One region of the Paenibacillus sp. tmac-D7 genome, then DNA from elsewhere that is predicted to be linked to it. Evidence: predicted binding sites of a transcription regulator. Region 1 holds the regulator's gene; the other holds the start of a gene.

Region 1 (9,935 bases):
TTCGGCGCGCGGGCTGTTGCTGATGATCGCGAGCTTGCAGCGCGGAGCGAGCGCGGCAAGCGTTTCGAGCGTGTGCGGGGGCATGGTCTTGGCAGAGACCTGCAGCTGCAGCACTTCCTTCATAAAATCACGGGTCATCGCGGAGGAGAACGGAATCTGCTGTTCCTCGAACGCTTCGCGCAAGCATTGCTGCTGCAGTTCGTCAAGCTGCTTGAAGGTGGCGCGAGCCTTCTTGCGATGATGCCATTTGCCGATATAGGCCTGCCATAATTGCCCGGCGTCCGGCGTGTCGTCAGTACTCCAACGGGCCGTGTAGCGGCTCCACACCTCGCGAAAACTGGCTTCAAAGCTGAGCCCCCGCACGACCAACGTCTGATTGACATCGAAGAATACGGCTTGCTTTCCGCTAAGCGGTTTGTCTTCAGTCACTTTCATCCCTCCGGTTTCCTGGCGCGATGCGAACGCAAAGCGCGGCTAGGAGCGAGTTAGTTCATTTTATGCGAGCTTAGCCCGGGTCACCCCTGTTCCGTCCGCTTTCGTTTATGTTTTTTTCTTCTGGAGTCGTATGCTATCATGTAGGTAGAAGGTAGTCTGCCTGCGAATGGGGTGTAATCGTTGTCCAAGCTTATTTTGATCGATGGAAATAGTATCGCGTATCGTGCGTTTTTTGCGCTTCCTCTGCTCAGCAACTCGAAAGGGCTGCACACGAACGCGGTTTACGGATTTACGACCATGTTATTGAGATTGTTAGAGGAACATCAGCCGTCGCACTTCCTTGTGGCGTTCGATGCGGGGAAGACGACGTTTCGGCATAAAGGTTATGCGGAATATAAAGGCGGGAGGGAGAAGACCCCGTCGGAATTGACCGAGCAATTCCCGCTGCTGCGGGAGCTGCTTGCTTCGTTCGGGATCAAACAGTTCGAACTGGAAGGATACGAGGCTGACGATATCATCGGTACGGTCACCCGGCTGGCCGAGGGTCAGGACGAGCTGAAGGAAGTCGTCGTCGTGACAGGGGATAAAGATATGCTGCAGCTCGCCTCCGACAAGGTTCATATCGCGTTGACGAGGAAGGGGATCAGCGAGATCGAGCTGTTCGACCCTGCTCATATCGACGAGAAGTATGGGCTGAAACCGCAGCAAATCATCGATTTGAAGGGACTCATGGGCGATACGTCCGATAATATTCCGGGCATTCCCGGGGTCGGCGAGAAGACGGCGCTCAAGCTGCTGCATGAATACGGGACCGTAGAAAACGTATTGGAGCATGCATCGCAGATCAAAGGCAAGATGGGCGAGAAGGTCGCCGCACATGCCGACGATGCGCGGATGAGCAAGGAGCTTGCGACCATATACCGCGAGGTGCCGGTCGATATGGAGCTCGATTCGCTCTCTTATGCGGGTTACGACAAGCAGGCGCTCGGAGAGATGTTCCGCAAGCTGGAATTCAAATCGCTGCTGGAACGGCTCGATTTGCATGGCGTCGGTGTCGGCGGAGACGAATCGTCTGAGAACGGGACGGAAGCGGCTCCGGCCGCTTCCGTGGAGACGGTGCGGGTATCCGATCAGTCGCAGCTGGACAAGCTTATCGCTGCGCTGCCGCGTGTAAAAGCGCTCCACGTCGAAGTGATCGGAGACAATCCGCATACGGCCGAGGTGCTCGGCATCGCGTTCTATGAGGCGGACGATGCGGGAGGCTCCTCCGAAGCGCAGGAGGATTCCGGCGCCGAGTCAGGCCGCGTGCACTACGTTCCGTTCGACGTGCTGACGGGGGATGGCGCCGGCGAAGTTCGCGCCTGGCTGGCCGACGAAGGCAAGTCGATCACCGTGTACGACTTGCATAAGGCAGTCGTCGCTCTTTGGTGGAGAGGCCTCGAGCTGCAGGGCGTGGCCTTCGACGTGCTGCTGGCCGGTTATTTGCTCGATCCGACCGAGTCTACGCTGACGCTGTCCGGTCTGACGTCGCGTTACGGCTTGCCGGCGCTGCCTGCCGACGAAGACGTGTTCGGCAAGGGGGCGAAGTTCCAGGTGCCGGAGCAGGACGTACTGGCCGGCTTCATGGGACGCAAGGCGGCAGCCGTGCAGCGGCTGACGCCGAAGCTGATGGCGGCCCTTGAGGCCAGCGAAATGCACGGGTTGTTCTACGAGCTTGAGCTCCCGCTTGCGCTTGTATTGGCTTCGATGGAGAAGAAGGGCATCAAGGTCGATACCGAGGAGCTGAAGGCGTACGGCGCCGAATTGAGCGGACGGGTCGAACAGATTATACAGAGCATCTATGAATCGGTCGGCACGGAATTCAACATCAATTCGCCGAAGCAGCTCGGCGAAATTTTGTTCGAGAAGCTGCAGCTGCCCGTTGTGAAGAAGACGAAGACCGGCTATTCCACCGACGCCGAGGTGCTCGAGAAGCTGCAGGACCGCCACCCGGTCGTTGCTCAAATTTTGCATTACCGCACGCTGGCGAAGCTGCAATCCACGTATGTGGAAGGGCTGCTGAAAGAGGTTCGGTCCGATACCGGCAAGGTGCACACGTACTACAGGCAGACGATCGCGGCTACGGGCAGGCTGAGCAGCCAATACCCGAACCTGCAGAACATCCCGATCCGTCTCGAAGAAGGACGCAAAATCCGCAAGGTGTTCGTACCATCCGAACCGGGGTGGCGTATCTTGACGGCCGACTACTCGCAGATCGAGCTGCGCGTGCTCGCGCACATTTCACAGGATGCGCGGCTCATTGAAGCGTTCCGCAACAATATGGACATTCATACGAAGACGGCGATGGACGTGTTCGGCGTGGCGGAGGAGCAAGTCGACTCGAATATGCGCCGTCAAGCGAAAGCCGTTAACTTCGGCATCGTGTACGGCATCAGTGATTACGGCTTGTCGCAGAACCTGAACATTACCCGTAAAGACGCGGCTCAGTTTATCGAGCAATATTTTGCCGTGTTCCAGGGGGTTCGCCAATATATGGAAGATATTGTGAAGAAGGCGCGGACCGACGGCTACGTCACGACGCTGCTCCACCGCCGCCGCTATTTGCCGGAGATTACGGCGTCCAACTATAACATCCGTTCGTTCGCGGAACGAACCGCGATGAATTCGCCGATCCAGGGATCTGCCGCGGACATCATCAAGCTGGCTATGGTGCAGCTGGATCGGCGCATGCTGGAAGAAGGCGTGCGAAGCCGCTTGCTGCTGCAGGTACACGATGAATTGGTGCTTGAAGTGCCGGAAGAGGAACTGGAGTCGATGAAGCGCATGGTGGCGGAAGTCATGGAATCGGCGCTCCAGCTGGACGTGCCGCTTAAGGTCGACGTCGACAGCGGCACGAATTGGTACGAAGCGAAATAATCGGGAGGGACACAACATCATGCCGGAATTGCCTGAGGTCGAGACGGTCCGCCGCACGCTGCAGCAGCTTGTTGTAGGCAAAACCGTCGAACGGGTGACCGTCCGCTTGCCGCGGATCGTTCAGCATCCGGACGACATCGAAATTTTCGCCGCGCTGCTTGTTGGTGAAACGATCCGTTCGGTGGAGCGGCGCGGGAAATTTTTACGCTTCATCTTCGATCATTATACGCTCGTCTCCCATCTGCGGATGGAAGGCCGATACGGGGTTTACCGTTCAGACGAACCCCTTGAGCCGCATACGCATGTCGTGTTTCATTTCACGGATGGGAGCGAGCTGCGGTATAAAGATGTGCGACAGTTCGGCACGATGCATATTTTTGCCAAAGATCAGGATTTGCAGGAGGCGCCGCTGCGCAAGCTCGGTCTTGAGCCGCTCGACGAGGCGTTCACGCTGAAGGCGATGACCGACCGGCTCGCGAAGCGGACGACCAAAATTAAGCCGCTCCTGCTCAATCAGGAATACATTGTCGGCATTGGGAATATTTATGTGGATGAATCGTTGTTTAGGGCCGGCATCCATCCGGAGCGGGAAGCGAACTCGTTGTCCGCGTCCGAATGGGCCAAGCTGCATGAGGCGATTGTGTCGACGCTGCGCGATGCGGTAGCGGCCGGCGGCTCCTCGATCAAATCGTTCGTGAACGGACAAGGCGAGATTGGGATGTTTCAGCACCAGTTCAACATGTACGGCCGTCAAGGAGAGCCTTGCCCTACTTGCGGGCAGCACATCGAGAAGAAGGTCGTGGCCGGACGCGGCACGCACTACTGCCCGAAGTGCCAGCCGTTGAAACGCAAACGCAGCTCGGGCGGCAAGACCAAAGCGTAACGGCGGCCGCTTATGAACGAATGATGCACCACCCGCCCAGAACTCCCATATAGTAACCAGTGAGACGTTCGCGAGGTATAAGCTTTAGGGCTGACTGCGTCGTTGCACAACGATTGAACCGCCGCTAACTTCGACGGTTTCTAGCTGGGAGGAAAGAGCATGCTGCCGGTCTTTTCATTAATGCTGCTGGCGCTTGCCGTCAGTTTGGACGGTTTCGGCGTCGGCGTCACGTACGGGCTGCGCAAAATTCGGATACCGTTCTTGTCGGTGGCGATCATTTGCTGCGTCTCGGGCTTGATTATTTTGCTCTCGATGCAAATCGGCGTATGGATGAGCGGTTACGTTCATCCGAATGTCGCCAAGGATATCGGCGCTTTCATCTTGATGGGCATCGGTGTGTGGGCGCTGTATCAGCTGTTTATGCAAAAAAAGGATGAGGATCCAGGTCTGGATTCTAACGATGGAGAGGAATCCGTATCGGCAGCCGGGAGGTCTGAAGCAAGCGAGGCGCCGCCAGTTGCGGTCACGGCGAAAGAGATTGTGTACATCGAGCTGAAGCGATTCGGCCTGGTTATCCAAATCTTGCGGAAGCCGTCGATCGCCGATATGGACCGTTCCGGCAATATCTCGGCGTACGAGGCGACGCTGCTTGGTCTGGCACTGTCTCTGGATGCGTTTGGCGCAGGGATCGGGGCCGCGTTGATCGGCTTTACGCCCTGGCTCACAGCGGCAGTCATTACGCTGTCGAGCGGCATTTTTCTCGGATTCGGCTTGAGAATCGGGTTTCGGTACGCAGAGATGAAATGGGTTCGCCGGTTGTCGGTGCTGCCCGGATTTGTTTTGATCGTGATGGGCATCATGAAATTGTTATAACTACGTTCTTGATATGGTGGAATAGGCAGGGATCTTACGATGAATATCGGATTAACCGGCGGCATCGCGTGCGGGAAAAGCACGGTGGCCGCCATGCTCGTCCGCCGCGGCGCACTGCTTGTCGATGCGGACCGCATCGCCCGTGAAGTGGTTGAGCCGGGCACGCCCGTGCTGGCGAAGGTCATTGAACGTTTCGGGGCTGATTTGCTGCAGGAGGACGGCTCGCTCAACCGCAAGAAGCTTGGCGAGCGTATCTTCGGCGACCCCGAGGCGCGCCGTGACTTGGAGGGTCTGCTGCATCCGTCCATTCGCGCAACGATGCGCGAGCGGATGCGGGCTTATGAGAATGAATTTCCGGACAGGCTGGTAGTCGTGGATATTCCGCTGCTGTACGAATCCGGCTTACAGTCGATGGTGGAGCGGGTCATGGTCGTGTACGTTCCGCGCGAAGTACAATTGATGCGGCTGATGGCCCGCGACGGGTTATCGCCGGAGCAAGCGGAGCAGCGGCTTCAATCGCAAATGCCGATTGAAGAGAAACGGCGACTGGCGGACATTGTCATCGATAATACAGGCTCGCTGGAAGAAACGGAAAAGCAAATCGAGGCGTTCTGGAAGGAAAGGGGGCTTACATGAAGTTTTGGCGCAAGAAGCGGGTATTCGCCATATTGCTGCTGACCTTTCTCATTTTTTTATTTTTGAGCAGCTCGTTCATCGGACGTCTATTGTACCCTATTCATTATGAAGACGACATTCGCCGGAACGCGTTTCAGTATGAGCTTGATCCGTTCTTGATTGCGGCAATCATTCGTGTTGAATCCAATTATAAGCCGGATACCGAATCGAATAAGGGAGCCTACGGCTTGATGCAGCTGATGCCCGACACTTCGAATTGGATTATCGAGAAAGCGCCGTTTGACACCGAGTATAAGAAAAAATTAGGCACCCCGGCGGTCAGCATCGAGCTCGGCTCGTGGTATTTGCACTGGATGGACAAACAATTCGGCGGAAATATGCATGCGATGATCGCGGGTTACAATGCGGGGCATGGCAAAGTCAGCCGATGGCTGCAGGAGAAGGCGTGGGACGGTACGTTACAGAACGCCAATCAAATTCCTTACGGTGAAACGAGACATTACATTCAACGCGTGATGTACTACTATAACAAATATCATAAACTGTACGGGGACGAATGGAGCCGGGGTTAGTCCCGACCTTTCAATGCAAAGAAGCATCGGACAGGCAGCCCTTGCGGGAGCCTTGTCCGACACTTCTTGCGTATTCCTCAAAACGTGTTATTATTTGAATTGACCGGCTAGTTGCTGCTCAGCGATTTGTACCAGGCGTCGTGTGATGTGACCACCGATTGCACCAGTATCACGAGTAGCCATGTTACCGTAGTAACCATCCTGAGGAATGGCGATACCCAGTTCCTGTGCTACTTCGTATTTCAGTTGATCCAACGCTGCATTTGCTTGAGGGACTACCAAAACGTTGCTGCTGCGGGATTGACCTGCACCCATGTCTGTTCACCTCCTTGTCGTTGGTAATCCTATTATGTGCGTAATGGCGATCTTCATGTGAGGAAGTCGCTGGAAACTTGAAAGGATGAAATTCGATGAAATGCCCTTATTGCGACTATCCCGGGACGAAAGTGCTTGACTCCCGCCCCGCTAATGAAAATAAATCGATACGCCGCCGCCGCGAATGCGAGAAATGTACGAAGCGCTTCACGACGTTCGAGATGGTGGAAGAGACTCCGTTGATCGTCATTAAGAAGGACGGCAGCCGGGAAGAATTCAGCCGGGAGAAAATGCTCCGCGGCCTTATCCGCGCTTGCGAGAAGCGTCCGGTTTCGGTCGAGCGTCTCGAGATGATCGTCTCCGAAGTCGAGAAGCAGGTGCGCAACACCGCCCACGCCGAAGTAGACAGCCGCGATATCGGCGAAATCGTCATGAGCGAGCTGTACCCCGTGGACGAAGTGGCCTACATTCGCTTTGCTTCCGTGTACCGACAATTCAAGGACATCAACATGTTCATGAAGGAGCTTAACGAGCTGCTCGGCAAGCATCATGTCGGCGGCGAAGGCGGGAAAAATTAATTAACGCAAAAGCGTTGACAAGCTTAGCTCCTCTGTGTTATTATCTTTTTTGTCGCCACACGGATCATTAGCTCAGCTGAGATTCCAAACTTGGCAAATGCACTACCTTAAAGTAAGTGATTGAATTAATTGGAAAATTTGGGGCCATAGCTCAGCTGGGAGAGCGCATCGCTGGCAGCGATGAGGTCAGGGGTTCGATCCCCCTTGGCTCCACCAATATCTATTAAATTAACGCAGCCAGAGCGGCTGCGTTTTTTGGTATGGCGGTAACTCCTGAAGAGTCGGTCTTCTTTTTCTACAGCGGAATAACCATCACACTGTGTTTATTTTCAAATTCTTGTAGGTAAGCCAGTGGATTTTTTCTGAACCTTCGGCGAAGGACGCTTTCTTTTAGTCGGTTATTCCAATGCTGTTTTTGTTGTTTGTAATTCTCATAAGAAACAAGACTTAGTCTGTCAGACAAGTCTTTCTGTCGCAGTGCATCGTCGACAAGCACAATATATTCGCCATTTCGAAGTATGTATTCATTCCAGCTACGACGACCTGTCATCCGACGATGACGCGTCTTCGTCTGTCGGAAAAAACGTTCATGGTCATTGTTTGTTCGTGAACAGAGGTCGAAAACCTCTGTTGTATGGTTATTCCGCTGTAGTTTTTTTTACTTATTTCCAACCTACATACCCTGATTTTTAAAGACTCATCAGTTTCTTTATCAGTTCAGTTTTTCCTTTTACTCCAGCTTTCTCATAAATCCTGCCCAAATGCTTTTTGACGGTGATTTCCGTCACATGAAGTTGTTCGGCCATCTCAGCGATCGAGGAACTGGTCATAGACGATAAGGCAATTTCACGTTCACGGGGAGTCAGGTTGAAAGTTCCCTTAGGTAGGGTTGGATTCAATGAGACCCCAGCTTTTTCAATGAGGCCCTTCACATAATTTTTTAGATTCATCCCGCGTAAATCGATTTTGTTCGATTTGCTCTGTTGCCAACACAAAGGAAACGACTTGTCCGTATTAGCGGCAACGTGCGGTAAAGAAGAGTCAGGCAGGTAGATTGCCTGGCATGACTTTTTTCTCGCCGACACGAGGGCACGTGCGCGGCGACAAAGGCAACCGTTATTATCTATCCTCATCGAAGCTTTAGAAGATGCCATGGTCTGGCGACCTGATGGCATCTTTCTGTCTAAGTTCCGCTCCATTTGCGGTATAATGGGAATAATCTGTTGTTGGTGTATGGAAAGGCGGTGAACGGGTTGAGTGTAGACCGGGAAGAACTGAAAAGAATGATCGATCAAATCCCCGAACAAGACGCAATCGAAGTTTATGATTTTATCGGGTATTTGAATATGAAACGGGAAAGAGCCGTTCTGGAACAATTGGATGTCGCATCGCTCGCGGAGGATGCTGATCTCATTCGATAAGTCGAGCAGAGCCGCGAAGATCGTGAACATGGGCGCATATACAGTAAAGAAGCGGGACTTGACTATTTGCGCAGCAAGGTCAAGGAATTTGAGCATGAACAAAACGTATAGCGTTTATTGGACGCAAACGGCTTTGGATGAACTCAGCAGAATTCTCGCCTATCCGCCGGACGTGAAGGAAAGAATTTATCTGGAATCGTTTAACGACTGCTATTTACACCAACTCTTACCGCCAAACCAATCCTGACAGGCAAATTGAAAGGACAATGGGCAAGGCTGGGGCTGTATCAAGTCATTCTCGTGTTTGAGGTTAACGAAGACGAAGCAGTCGTTTGGATAAATGGCATTAAACATAAAAGAGAGAATGTGTATCATGTCCCGTATGTCAATTCCTACAAGCTGCTTGTTAATCAGCATATTCCGTTCTTTACTTCAGTTACAAGTTATACCGCATTTGTTGAATACTGGAACTCAAAAGTTCATGATATGAGGTAACTGTCAATGATCACAGTACAATGTACAAAAAAGCTGGCAAGCGAACTGGGTGTTCCCTTGTTAATTGAGAAGCCGAAACATTCTAATCCACTGTATTGCTGGCATGCTCATTTATTTTCATTTAGTCGCCGAAAGTGTGTATTGGTTATGAATAACGAAACAAGATACAATTTTGTGATGTTTGGTTTGGTGAAGGTTGATTTTAAACGATTCGATGACTTGATCGTAAAGCAAATCTCCGACAATTTGCTTGCAGATGGAATGGAACAAGTATTGGTTGATAAATATTTACTAAATTGTGGAGATGTTAGTTATACCCCGACAAGCGACAGAAGCATAATTGGTCAAATCAACGAAATGATAATGGTCGCACAATACGAGATGGAAGGCAACATCGATGAGTATGGTGATCCGAAAATTGATCAAGTGAATCGCTTCTTGAACAGATTTGTTATCCTGAAATTACCGAAGCTATATTCGGGTGAAACCATGTATGATGCGTTGCAATATATAGATGTTGAATGATTAAATCTATCGTGTTTAAGCCAAACCTCCCTCAATCTTGCGATCCGGGGAACTTATAGCAATCGAGCAGTTCCAATACCGGATGGACGAACAGAATAAGGCGGGATTATGGGATTGGGAGGAAAAGCATAATTTCATTGTGAATCTGGAAAAAGGAAAGAATGTACCTACATAGGTTAAAGGTCGGTGCACAACTGGTATGTTCCTTGCTGGAATGCCAGTCACACCATTCCTGAGGGCGACTCCAAGGACAAATAAATCCGCTGCGGAAACAAGACGGCTCCAA
Region 2 (9,935 bases), on a different contig from region 1:
GGCGGTAATTTTGCGGTCCTTCAAATATTGCAGCAGATACTCCTGCGAAGCGCGGTATTCGGTGAAAATAATGACCTTGTCCTGAATCGACTCGATCAGCTCGAGCACTTTCTCCGCCTTCGTGTTTGCTTTGATGCTGCGAATGAGCTCGACCAGCGCCCAGATACGTGGGCGGATCGGCGAGTCTTCTTCCGTCTTCTTAAACATATTGACCAGTGTAATAAACACGGCGTCGCGGCTTGAACACACTTCGCGCTGCAGTGTAACGAGCGAGAGGATGCTGCTGAGATCGCCGCCGGACTCCTCATAACGTCCTTTGACGAAGTCGGTGACGCCGTCGTACAGCGCCTGCTCCTCCGCGGAGAGCTGAAGCGGGATGTTGCGCACCACGCGCTTCGTGAACGAGACGTTGCCGTCGCTGCGCCGGTTGCGGATCATCACTTTACTAAGCTCCTGCTGCAGCTGACCTTCGTTCTTCGGCACCCGCTTGTCGACGACAAAGTTCGCTTGAAAGCTCGATTGTCCGCCGAGCTGCCCCGGCTTCAGCAGCGTGATCAGGTTGTACAGCTCCTTGAGATCGTTCTGCACCGGGGTGGCGGTCAGCAGCAGGCAATATTTTTTGCGCAGCTCGATGACGAACTGGTAATTGGTCGTTTTTTTGTTTTTCAGCTTATGCGCCTCGTCGATGATCAGCATGTCGTATTCTTGCTCCATCACGATACTGCGGTGCGGGTCGCGTTTCGCGGTATCCATCGAGGCGACGATAATGTCGTTCTGCGCCCACATATATTCCTTCTTCTGCGCGACGGCGGGGATGCCGAACTTCTGATTCAGCTCGCGGACCCACTGCAGCACGAGGGAAGCGGGGACGAGAATGAGCACCTTTTTGATCAAACCCCGAATCAAGTATTCCTTCAAAATAAGACCGGCCTCGATCGTCTTCCCGAGACCGACCTCGTCGGCGAGAATGGCGCGACCGCGCATTTCGGTGAGCACCTTCCTGGCCGTATCGATCTGATGCTCCATCGGCACGAGATTGGGCAGATGCGTCAGGCACAGAAGCTCGTCGAACGACCGGATTAAGCCGGAGCGCTCGGCTTCGATTGCCAGCCGGAACATCGTCCAATCGTCCCATGGGCCGTTACGCTGCGCCCGGGCATGCAGCTCCTCGAACCAATCCCGTTCAAAATGCAGCTCGACATGCTCGTTCAACGGCCGCACGTGTTCTTTTCGTTCGGTAGGTTGCATGAGGGTTTTTCGCTCCTTTTTCATCGGCACGATGCTAGAGATCGGTTAAAAAGCTGCATCGGTTCTGGTAGCCGAGCTTTTTAACCAGGCAAGCCAGAGTTAATTTTTAGTATGCACGAAAGGGCGGGCTTTCAAACGGCGTTCGAATGCATTATGATGAAGGGAAGCGCACTTTCGGGGCGCAGATCCTATATATAAGCTGGTGATGGGGAATGGTTGAAGAGTGGCGGTTCATTCGGTCGGGGCATGGGGCTCCGGCCTACAATATGGCGGTCGACGAGGCGATTTTGACGGCGCACAGCGAAGGGAAGGTGCCGCCGACGGTGCGGTTCTACGGCTGGTCGCCGGCGACGCTGTCGATCGGATACTTTCAGAAGGCGAAGGATGAAGTCGATTTCGCAGCGGTGGAACGTGCGGGGCTCGGCTTCGTCCGGCGGGCGACCGGGGGACGGGCGGTGCTTCATGATCAGGAGCTGACCTACAGTATCATCGTCTCCGAGGACTATCCGGGCATTCCGGGCAGCGTGACGGAGGCGTACCGGGTGCTCAGCCACGGGCTGCTGCTCGGGTTCCGCCGTTTGGGGCTGGAAGCCGATATGGTGCAGCTGGCAAGCGAGGACGACCAGCAGAAGTACGCGTCCATGGGCTCGGCGGCTTGTTTCGATTCTCCTTCGTGGTACGAGCTGGTCGTGGAGGGCCGGAAAGTGGCGGGCAGCGCGCAAACGCGGGCGAAAGGCGTCGTGCTGCAGCACGGCTCGATCCTGCTCGATCTGGACGCGGATGCGCTGTTCGATTTGCTGCTGTTCTCCAGCGATAAGGTGAAGGATCGGATGAAACAGCAATTCCTCCGCAAAGCGGTGGCCATCAACGATTTGATGCGGGATGCCGGACGAGACGCCGTCGGGCTTGAGGCTGTGGACGAGGCGTTCGCCGCCGGCATCGCCGAAGGGCTTGGCATCCGGCTCGTGGAAGGCGAGCTGACCTTGTACGAGCGCGAGCTGGCGCAGCAGCTGGTGAAGGAGAAGTACGATAACCGTGAATGGAATTTGCGGAGATAACGGATCTTGAATGGGAAAACTCTGTACCGCCCCTGACGGCGCATGCGCGATACGTTGGACGGCGGTACAGTTTTTTTGTGGGGACCGCGCAGAGCACAAAGCGGATTTAAAGGCCGGTTAATAGCTCAAAGGCTGCCTGCAGCCTTCGTGTGACCGGACCGGGGATGCCTTGAGCCACAGGGGCGTCATCGATGCGGACGATCGGCGTCACCTCCACCGTTGTACCGGTAATGAACGCTTCGTCGGCTTCCCGGAGCATGTCGATCGTGAACGGCTCTTCGATGACGGGAATGCCGAGCTCCCGGGCGAGCCGGAGTACCACCAGCCTTGTGATCCCGTGCAAAATGAGATGGTTGGCCGGGTGCGTGCAGACGGCCCCGTCCCGGACGATCATGACGTTGGACGCGCTGCACTCGGTTACCGTGCCGCTGCGGTGCAGGATCACCTCGTCCGCGCCGCGATCAAGCGCCTCCTGCTTCGCAAGCACGTTCGGCAATAAGTTGAGCGTCTTCAAGTCGCAGCGCAGCCAGCGGATATCTTCCGCCGTTACGGCGCTAATCCCTTGCTGCATGGAGGCAAGGGGCCGTCCGTATTCCGACGCGGAAGCGAACAGCACCGGTGCGGCGTCGGCCGGGAACGGGTGGGAGCGCGGGGCTTCTCCGCGTGTGATTTGCATGTAAACGGTGCCCGTTTGCAGCTCGTTCGCCGCAATCAGTTCCCGGAGCTTCGCAGTCATCGCTTCGCGGGGGAGCGGAAGCGGGATCCGCAGGGCGGCAGCCGTCCGCTCCAACCGGTCGAAATGGGCGTCTGCTTCGAAGAGACGGCCGTGATACACGCGAAACACTTCATAAATGCCGTCCCCAAAATAATACCCGCGGTCATCGGGTGAAATTCGAACCTCTTCTTTGGAAAGCAGCCCTTGCTGAAACCATATTTGCTGCGGCATCGCATGATCCTCCTTAAGTTATACAGGTTGCGCGGAAACAGGAACGTGTGTTTGCGTTTCTGCGGATGTTTGTGCTATGATAATTTTAGACTAACAACGTTGTACGGAGTTGTCAAAAGTTTGAAAGGCCGATTATCGGCTCAGGTACAAAAGGCCCGTCCAGATCGCAGTGAGGGACGGTTCGAGACGAAGTGAATGGCTCGTCAACGTGTCGAAAGTCCTCTTCCCACGCGTTAGAAGAAACGGATTTTGTCGAATAAACTATAGTTATGGTGAACGAAAAAGAGAGCAAAACGAAGAAAATCGAAGAGAATTCGGGAGAGGCTCGGACTAACTCGGCAATTTCAAGGATATCTCATTCGATACACTATATATTGTATTGTATAATGAATTTCGCATACCAGATATTGTGATTTGACGACTTGGGTGATCATTTATTCCGGGAGGTTGTTGTTTTGAAAACTACGCAGCAGACCAAATTGGAAGGTTTAAGCGAGAAAATATTTCTGGACCGTTACGCTATGAAGGACGCCGATACGAGTCATACGAAGGTGGGCGATACGGTTCTGGTATTGACTAAAGATGATCCGAAATTTCCCGCGAAGGAAGTCGGTGAAGTGATCGAACGTCAGGGCAGACAAGTCAAGGTGAAGCTGCGCAGCGGCGACGTCGTAGAGTCGTCGGTCGAGAAGCTGACATTAGCGCTTGAGAAAACACCGCAGCAAATGTGGGATCGCTTGGCCGCTGCCATGGCATCAGTAGAGGCAACACCGGAGAAGCGCGAAGAATGGACGGACAAGTTCCGTTATATATTGGACGACTGGAAGCTGGTTCCCGGCGGGCGCATCGCCGCAGGAGCGGACGCCAGCGACGAGCTTACGCTGTTTAACTGTTACGTCATTCCGTCTCCGCATGACAGCCGCGGCGGCATTATGGCGACGCTGTCGGAGATGACGGAAATTATGGCGCGCGGCGGAGGTGTAGGGATCAATCTGTCCTCGCTCCGTCCGCGGCGTTCCGTTGTCAGAGGCGTGAACGGTTCCTCCAGCGGCGCCGTTTCATGGGGAGGGCTGTTCAGCTATACGACCGGCTTGATCGAACAGGGCGGAAGCCGCCGCGGCGCGCTGATGCTGATGATCAACGACTGGCATCCGGACGTGGTCGATTTCATCACCGTCAAACAGACGATGGGGCAAATTACGAACGCCAACCTGTCGGTTTGCGTGAGCAACAGCTTCATGAAAGCCGTTAAGGAAGATTTGGACTGGGAGCTCGTATACCCGGATACGACCGACCCCGAGTACAACGACATTTGGGACGGCGATCTGGAGAAGTGGCGGAAGACCGGCAAAGCCGTTATTACCTACCGTACGGTCAAAGCGCGCGACGTTTGGCATACGATCATCGAGTCGGCTTGGAGATCGGCGGAGCCCGGCGTCGTTTTTATGGAATATTACAACCAGATGTCCAACAGCTGGTACTTCAACCCGATCATTTGCACGAATCCGTGCGGCGAACAAGGGCTTCCCGCTTGGGGCGTCTGCAACTTGTCGGCCGTGAATCTGTCGAAGTTTTACGATGAGGCGAATCACGACGTCGACTGGGATGAACTGGCCAAAGTCGTTCGTTACTCGACACGGTTCTTGGACAACGTCATCGACAAGACGCCTTACCATTTCGAAGAAAACCGTCTGAACCAGCAGAATGAACGCCGTATCGGCCTAGGATCGATGGGGCTGGCGGAATTGATGATAAAGCTCGGCATTCGTTACGGCAGTCCGGAATCGCTGCAGTTTTTGGATAAAATCTATGGCTTTATGGCGCGGGAGGCTTACCTCGCTTCTGCGGATATCGCCGAGGAGAAGGGCTCGTTTACCCAATTCGAGGCCGATAAATTCCTGCAAAGCGGCTTTATGAAATCGATGACCTCCGTATATCCGGAAGTCGGCGCCGCCGTGAAGAAGAAGGGCATGCGCAATGTGACGGTCATTACTCAAGCGCCTACGGGCAGCACGGGGACGATGGTCGGCACATCGACGGGAATCGAACCGTACTTTGCCTTCGAATATTACCGCCAAAGCCGACTCGGATTCGACAAGCAGTACGTTCCGATCGCTCAGCAGTGGAAGGATCAGCATCCGAACGAAGAGCTCCCGGATTATTTCGTTACATCGATGGATTTGTCTGCGGAGGATCATATACGTGTGCAGGCGGCCATCCAGAAGTGGGTGGACAGTTCCATTTCGAAAACAGCGAACTGCCCGTCCGATTTCACGGTCGAAGAAACGAAACGCTTGTACGAGCTTGCTTTCGATCTCGGCTGCAAAGGCGTAACGATTTACCGTGACGGCAGCCGCGATGTGCAGGTGCTCAGCACGGAGAAGAAGGAAGAGAAGAAGGTCGAGCAGGCTCCGGCCGCGTCTGCAGAGAATGCCAACGACCATTCCTCGTTGTCCAGCTTGTCGCAATCGCTGTCCGTGAACATCGACGCGAAGACGGAGGAAGTGTTCGACAAGCAGTATAAGCGCCGTCCGCAAGCGCTGCGCGGTGCGACTTATAAATTCAATACGCCTTTCGGCATGGCGTACATTACGATCAATGATATGAACGGCACGCCGAGCGAAATTTTCTTGAACGTAGGCAAGGCCGGCTCCGACGTGTTCGCGATGTCCGAAGCACTCGGCCGCGTCTGCTCCTTGTTCCTCCGCTACGGCGATCACGGCAACAAAGTACAGCTGCTCGTGAAGCACCTGAAGGGCATCGGCGGTTCCGGCGCCATCGGATTCGGCGCCAACCGCGTTGAATCGATCGCTGACGCAGTGGCCAAAGCGCTTGAAATGCATGGCGATTTCACCGATACCGCCGAAGACTACATCACGGCCACGCAAGAAGTCGTGATGGAAACTACCGCCCAATACGCGGTTACCCGCAACGCGGCCACATCCCTTGACCTGTGCCCGTCCTGCGGCTCCGCCTCGCTGATCAACAGCGAAGGCTGCAAAAACTGCTCCAACTGCGGATACAGCAGATGTTCGTAAGGAAAGAGGCCGAGCGGCCTCTTCAGGCTGTCGAGAAAGTCTCGACAGCTTTCTTTATTATGAGTAACGGTTATAATTGAGACAGATTTGATCGATAACTGAGACATTTTAGGGTATATGTTTGAGAAATTATTGGACCCTTGGTATGTCAAAAATCTTGATGTATCAAGGGTTTTAACTTATAACAGCATGTTGAAGCGAATTTGGTCGATGGAACTAATAAGGCTAGGATATTGATTTTTTTATTAGATTATAAATGAGATAATTTGTTTGTGATCTTCTTAATTAGGTACATAGGTCGTGACGAAAAATGTGATAAGATAGACGCGGACTGAAAACTTGTCGTTAGAAAGTGCCGATTAAAAGAATTTTAACAATGATTGATGATTTGATCCTTTCCGGCACTAAAAAACTGCCTCTACTGGATTGGTCAGGATTCTCCTACAGAATATGCATTTGACGACAACGAATACATATTTGAGCCGAAAAGTGTTTCAAAAAGTATGGGTAACGATTAAAACTTCCTGATTACGTAAGACAATAAGGTTTATAACGATATTTGCCCATCCCAAATTTAGATGGGCAATTTATTTTAAAAAGCAAATGAAAAATAAATTCAGCAACTTGCCTTTCCTAAGCAATCAATTTAACAATACCTATTGGTCTGCTAACGGTTTAAAGAGCTTAATGGACAGATATAAAATCCTGCGGAATATTTCATGGCCGTATACTGAACGGTACATACGGTGGTGTAAGAGGTCGGGGGCTAACCGCCCCCTCCTACTTAATTTTTTGAAAGGAAAAGTTAAACAATCCTCTGATTCCTTAACATATACCACCAAGTTTACGAATTTAGCCTAGTATTTAAAGTTTTGCCTTGGTACACTGAAATTAACTTTCTTAGTAAAAAGACAGTGCGGATACATTTGCTCATCTTAGATGGAGGTTTTACTAATGGCGCAGTCTTGTTCAACTACAGTCGATTCCGGTTCTCTTGGCGTCATGTGGAAAACGGTTTCGGAGGATTGTAATCTTGCTTGCGATTATTGTTATTACAGCACTTGCGGGGGGAAGCCGGGGCCGAAAATCAACCGGATCGAAACACGAATTCTTGAGAAATTTATCAAAGAATATATGGCGAAATCTAAGGGGGGCGCTTCGTTTGCCTGGCAGGGAGGCGAGCCGCTGCTTGCCGGATTGGATTTTTTTGAAGAAGTGGTCCGTTTACAGGCCAAGTATGCGCCTCCGCACACGCAGATCAGCAATGGACTGCAAACAAACGGTACTCTTATTAATGAGGAATGGGCGTGTTTTTTTAAAACATATAACTTTCTGATTGGTGTTAGCATTGACGGACCGCAGGAAATCCATGACGCAAGACGCGTTACGGGCTCAGGCAAGGACAGCTTTCACATGATCATGAACGGAATTGAGCATTTGCGCAAGTATAAGGTCGATTTCAATATTTTAACCGTCGTTCATGATCAAAATGTGGACAAGGTCCAGGAATTAATGGAGTTTTATGATCGCGAAGGCTTTGAATATATTCAGTTTATCCCCTGTATGGATTTTCGTGCCCAACAAACGGATAAACAGGGCCAATATTTGATTACCCCCGAGCAATACGGAAAATTTTTGTGCGACGCCTTTGACATTTGGTATAAAGACGGTAACCCGAATAGATCGATCCGCTTTTTCGATAACATGTTAAGCGTTTATTTGCAGCAAGGGGCAGAGCTCTGCATTCATCGCAAAGAATGCCCGAAAACGTTGATTCTTGAACAAAATGGCGATGCTTATCCCTGTGATTTTTTCATTAGTGACGATTACAAGATAGGGAATGTCGGAGAAGATTCCCTGGATGACATATTGGCCAGTCCCGTGTACCAGAAGTTTCTGTCGATGAAGCCAAGGCTTCCTGAAAAATGCACGAGCTGTCGCTATTTGAATTTATGCCATGGGGGCTGTCCAAGAAATCGCACCTGGAGCAGGTTCGATGATCAAGTGGATGTGGACTATTTTTGCAAAAGCTATATGCAGATTTATGCCTACGCGGATGAGCGCATGAAGATTGTAGCGGCCAATATCAGGATGCGTTGGTTGGAGCAGTATTTAAAAAGCGGCCTAAAACTGCCTGGACGCAACGATGTTTGCTTCTGTGGAAGCGGTTTGAAATTCAAAAAATGCTGCGGCGCGTTTCTGCAAGAGGAAAAGACCGGCCTTGCTCGATAAGCAATCCCAATTTAATCTGTGATTTACTCATAAAGTGAGAATCCTTGCATAACAAAGGAATTTCACTTTTTTTAATTTGCGGCGAGAGTGAAGGATAAGAAATCATCGGATTGTGCAACGAAAATATTTATAAGCTAGCTTATAGTTAAGGGAGTGTTGAGAGAACGTAATGTTACTAATTTTTAAGAAAAGGAAGTTGAGATGATTATGAAGTTCAAGCAAATTATTGTCCCTGCTGCCAATCAAGTAGAGCTTCGCGAGGCAGAACAGGAATTTAATTTGGAAGCGGATGAAATTCTAATTGAAACCGAAGCGTCATTTATTAGTCCGGGTACGGAACTGGCCATCTTTCAAGCCAAGACGGAACGTGTTTATCAAAAGGGAGCATGGTGCGAATATCCATGGAGAGCCGGATACGCTAATGTGGGAACGATTGTCAGAGTAGGCAGCGGAGTTACAAAATTTAAACCGGGCCAACGGGTTTTTACTCATGGCCAACACGCTTCCATGATCGTTGTTAAGCAAGATAAGATGATTGTTGAAGTTCCCGACAATTTGGATTCAGGTACCGCTGCGGCGACCAGGCTGGCGAGTATCTCAGCAACTTCCCTTTATGTTACAGACATTCCGACTAACGCTTGGGTTGCCGTCTATGGACTCGGAATGATCGGCAACATGGCTTCCCAAATTTTTCAACTGATGGGCTGTAAAGTAATCGGAATCGATCCCAATGGATTCAGAAGAGAATTGGCTGAAAAATGCGGAATTCGTTATACCGTAAGTGGCAATGAGAATGAAGTGTTGGAGCGGATCAAGAAGTTTACAAATGGCCAAATGTGTCACATCTCTATTGATGCCGTTGGACACAGTCTGGTGATCAAGCAGGCGCTGAAGTCTACCGCTAATCACGGTCAAGTGATTCTATTGGGGACGCCACGTGTGCCTATTGAAGGAAATCTGACAGAAGTCTTGGCGGAGGTGCATTTGCGTTGGCTGACCCTGCGCGGGGCTTTAAACTTTATGGAAACATCCAAGTTGCTGGAAATTCAAAAAAACACTTTTGACTGGGTGAATTCCGGAAGATTAATCTTGGATCCAATCATTTCCCACCGTCTTTTGCCGGAACAAATTGCACAAGCGTATGACGGATTGCTTCATAAACAAGAAGAGTATACAGGCGTTGTATTGAGGTGGAAAGAGTAACGGTATACCGAATAACAGGCGGGGAGAGATTTCACTTGATTACTTATGCTATTGTAGGAACAGGGCGCATGGCGACACACCATGCTGGAAAGTTAAGGCAACTTGCGGATGCCCGGTTGCTAGCGGTTTGCGGAACGAGCATGGAAAAAGCAAGAGCTTTTACCGACAAATTTGGGGGCATGCCCTTTACGGATTTGGAAACGATGCTGG

Evidence for each region. The regulator NrdR, encoded in region 1, represses ribonucleotide reductase genes. The targets are predictions, from matches to a motif close to AACACNATATATNGTGTT.
Region 2: a site for NrdR is predicted at 3,616-3,633, ahead of FKP33_RS21045 (adenosylcobalamin-dependent ribonucleoside-diphosphate reductase). Genes of this name have one in related genera too.

The regions. Positions count from the first base shown of each region.
Region 1 is NZ_VIDW01000002.1:205,058-214,992, reverse strand. Features, by position in the region: gene FKP33_RS02570 (HAD family hydrolase) at 1-435, opposite strand, end outside; gene polA (DNA polymerase I) at 616-3,351, shown strand; gene mutM (DNA-formamidopyrimidine glycosylase) at 3,371-4,234, shown strand; gene ytaF (sporulation membrane protein YtaF) at 4,394-5,107, shown strand; gene coaE (dephospho-CoA kinase) at 5,147-5,743, shown strand; gene FKP33_RS02545 (lytic transglycosylase domain-containing protein) at 5,740-6,315, shown strand; gene FKP33_RS02540 (alpha/beta-type small acid-soluble spore protein) at 6,406-6,630, opposite strand; gene nrdR (transcriptional regulator NrdR) at 6,726-7,208, shown strand; tRNA gene FKP33_RS02530 (tRNA-Ala) at 7,349-7,424, shown strand; gene FKP33_RS02520 (helix-turn-helix transcriptional regulator) at 7,898-8,362, opposite strand; gene FKP33_RS27570 (DUF2281 domain-containing protein) at 8,462-8,629, shown strand; gene FKP33_RS02505 (DUF6933 domain-containing protein) at 9,131-9,649, shown strand.
Region 2 is NZ_VIDW01000039.1:18,605-28,539, forward strand. Features, by position in the region: gene FKP33_RS21030 (DEAD/DEAH box helicase) at 1-1,248, opposite strand, end outside; gene FKP33_RS21035 (lipoate--protein ligase family protein) at 1,461-2,306, shown strand; gene dat (D-amino-acid transaminase) at 2,413-3,252, opposite strand; gene FKP33_RS21045 (adenosylcobalamin-dependent ribonucleoside-diphosphate reductase) at 3,708-6,290, shown strand; gene FKP33_RS21050 (anaerobic sulfatase maturase) at 7,293-8,522, shown strand; gene FKP33_RS21055 (zinc-binding dehydrogenase) at 8,730-9,725, shown strand; gene FKP33_RS21060 (Gfo/Idh/MocA family protein) at 9,761-9,935, shown strand, end outside.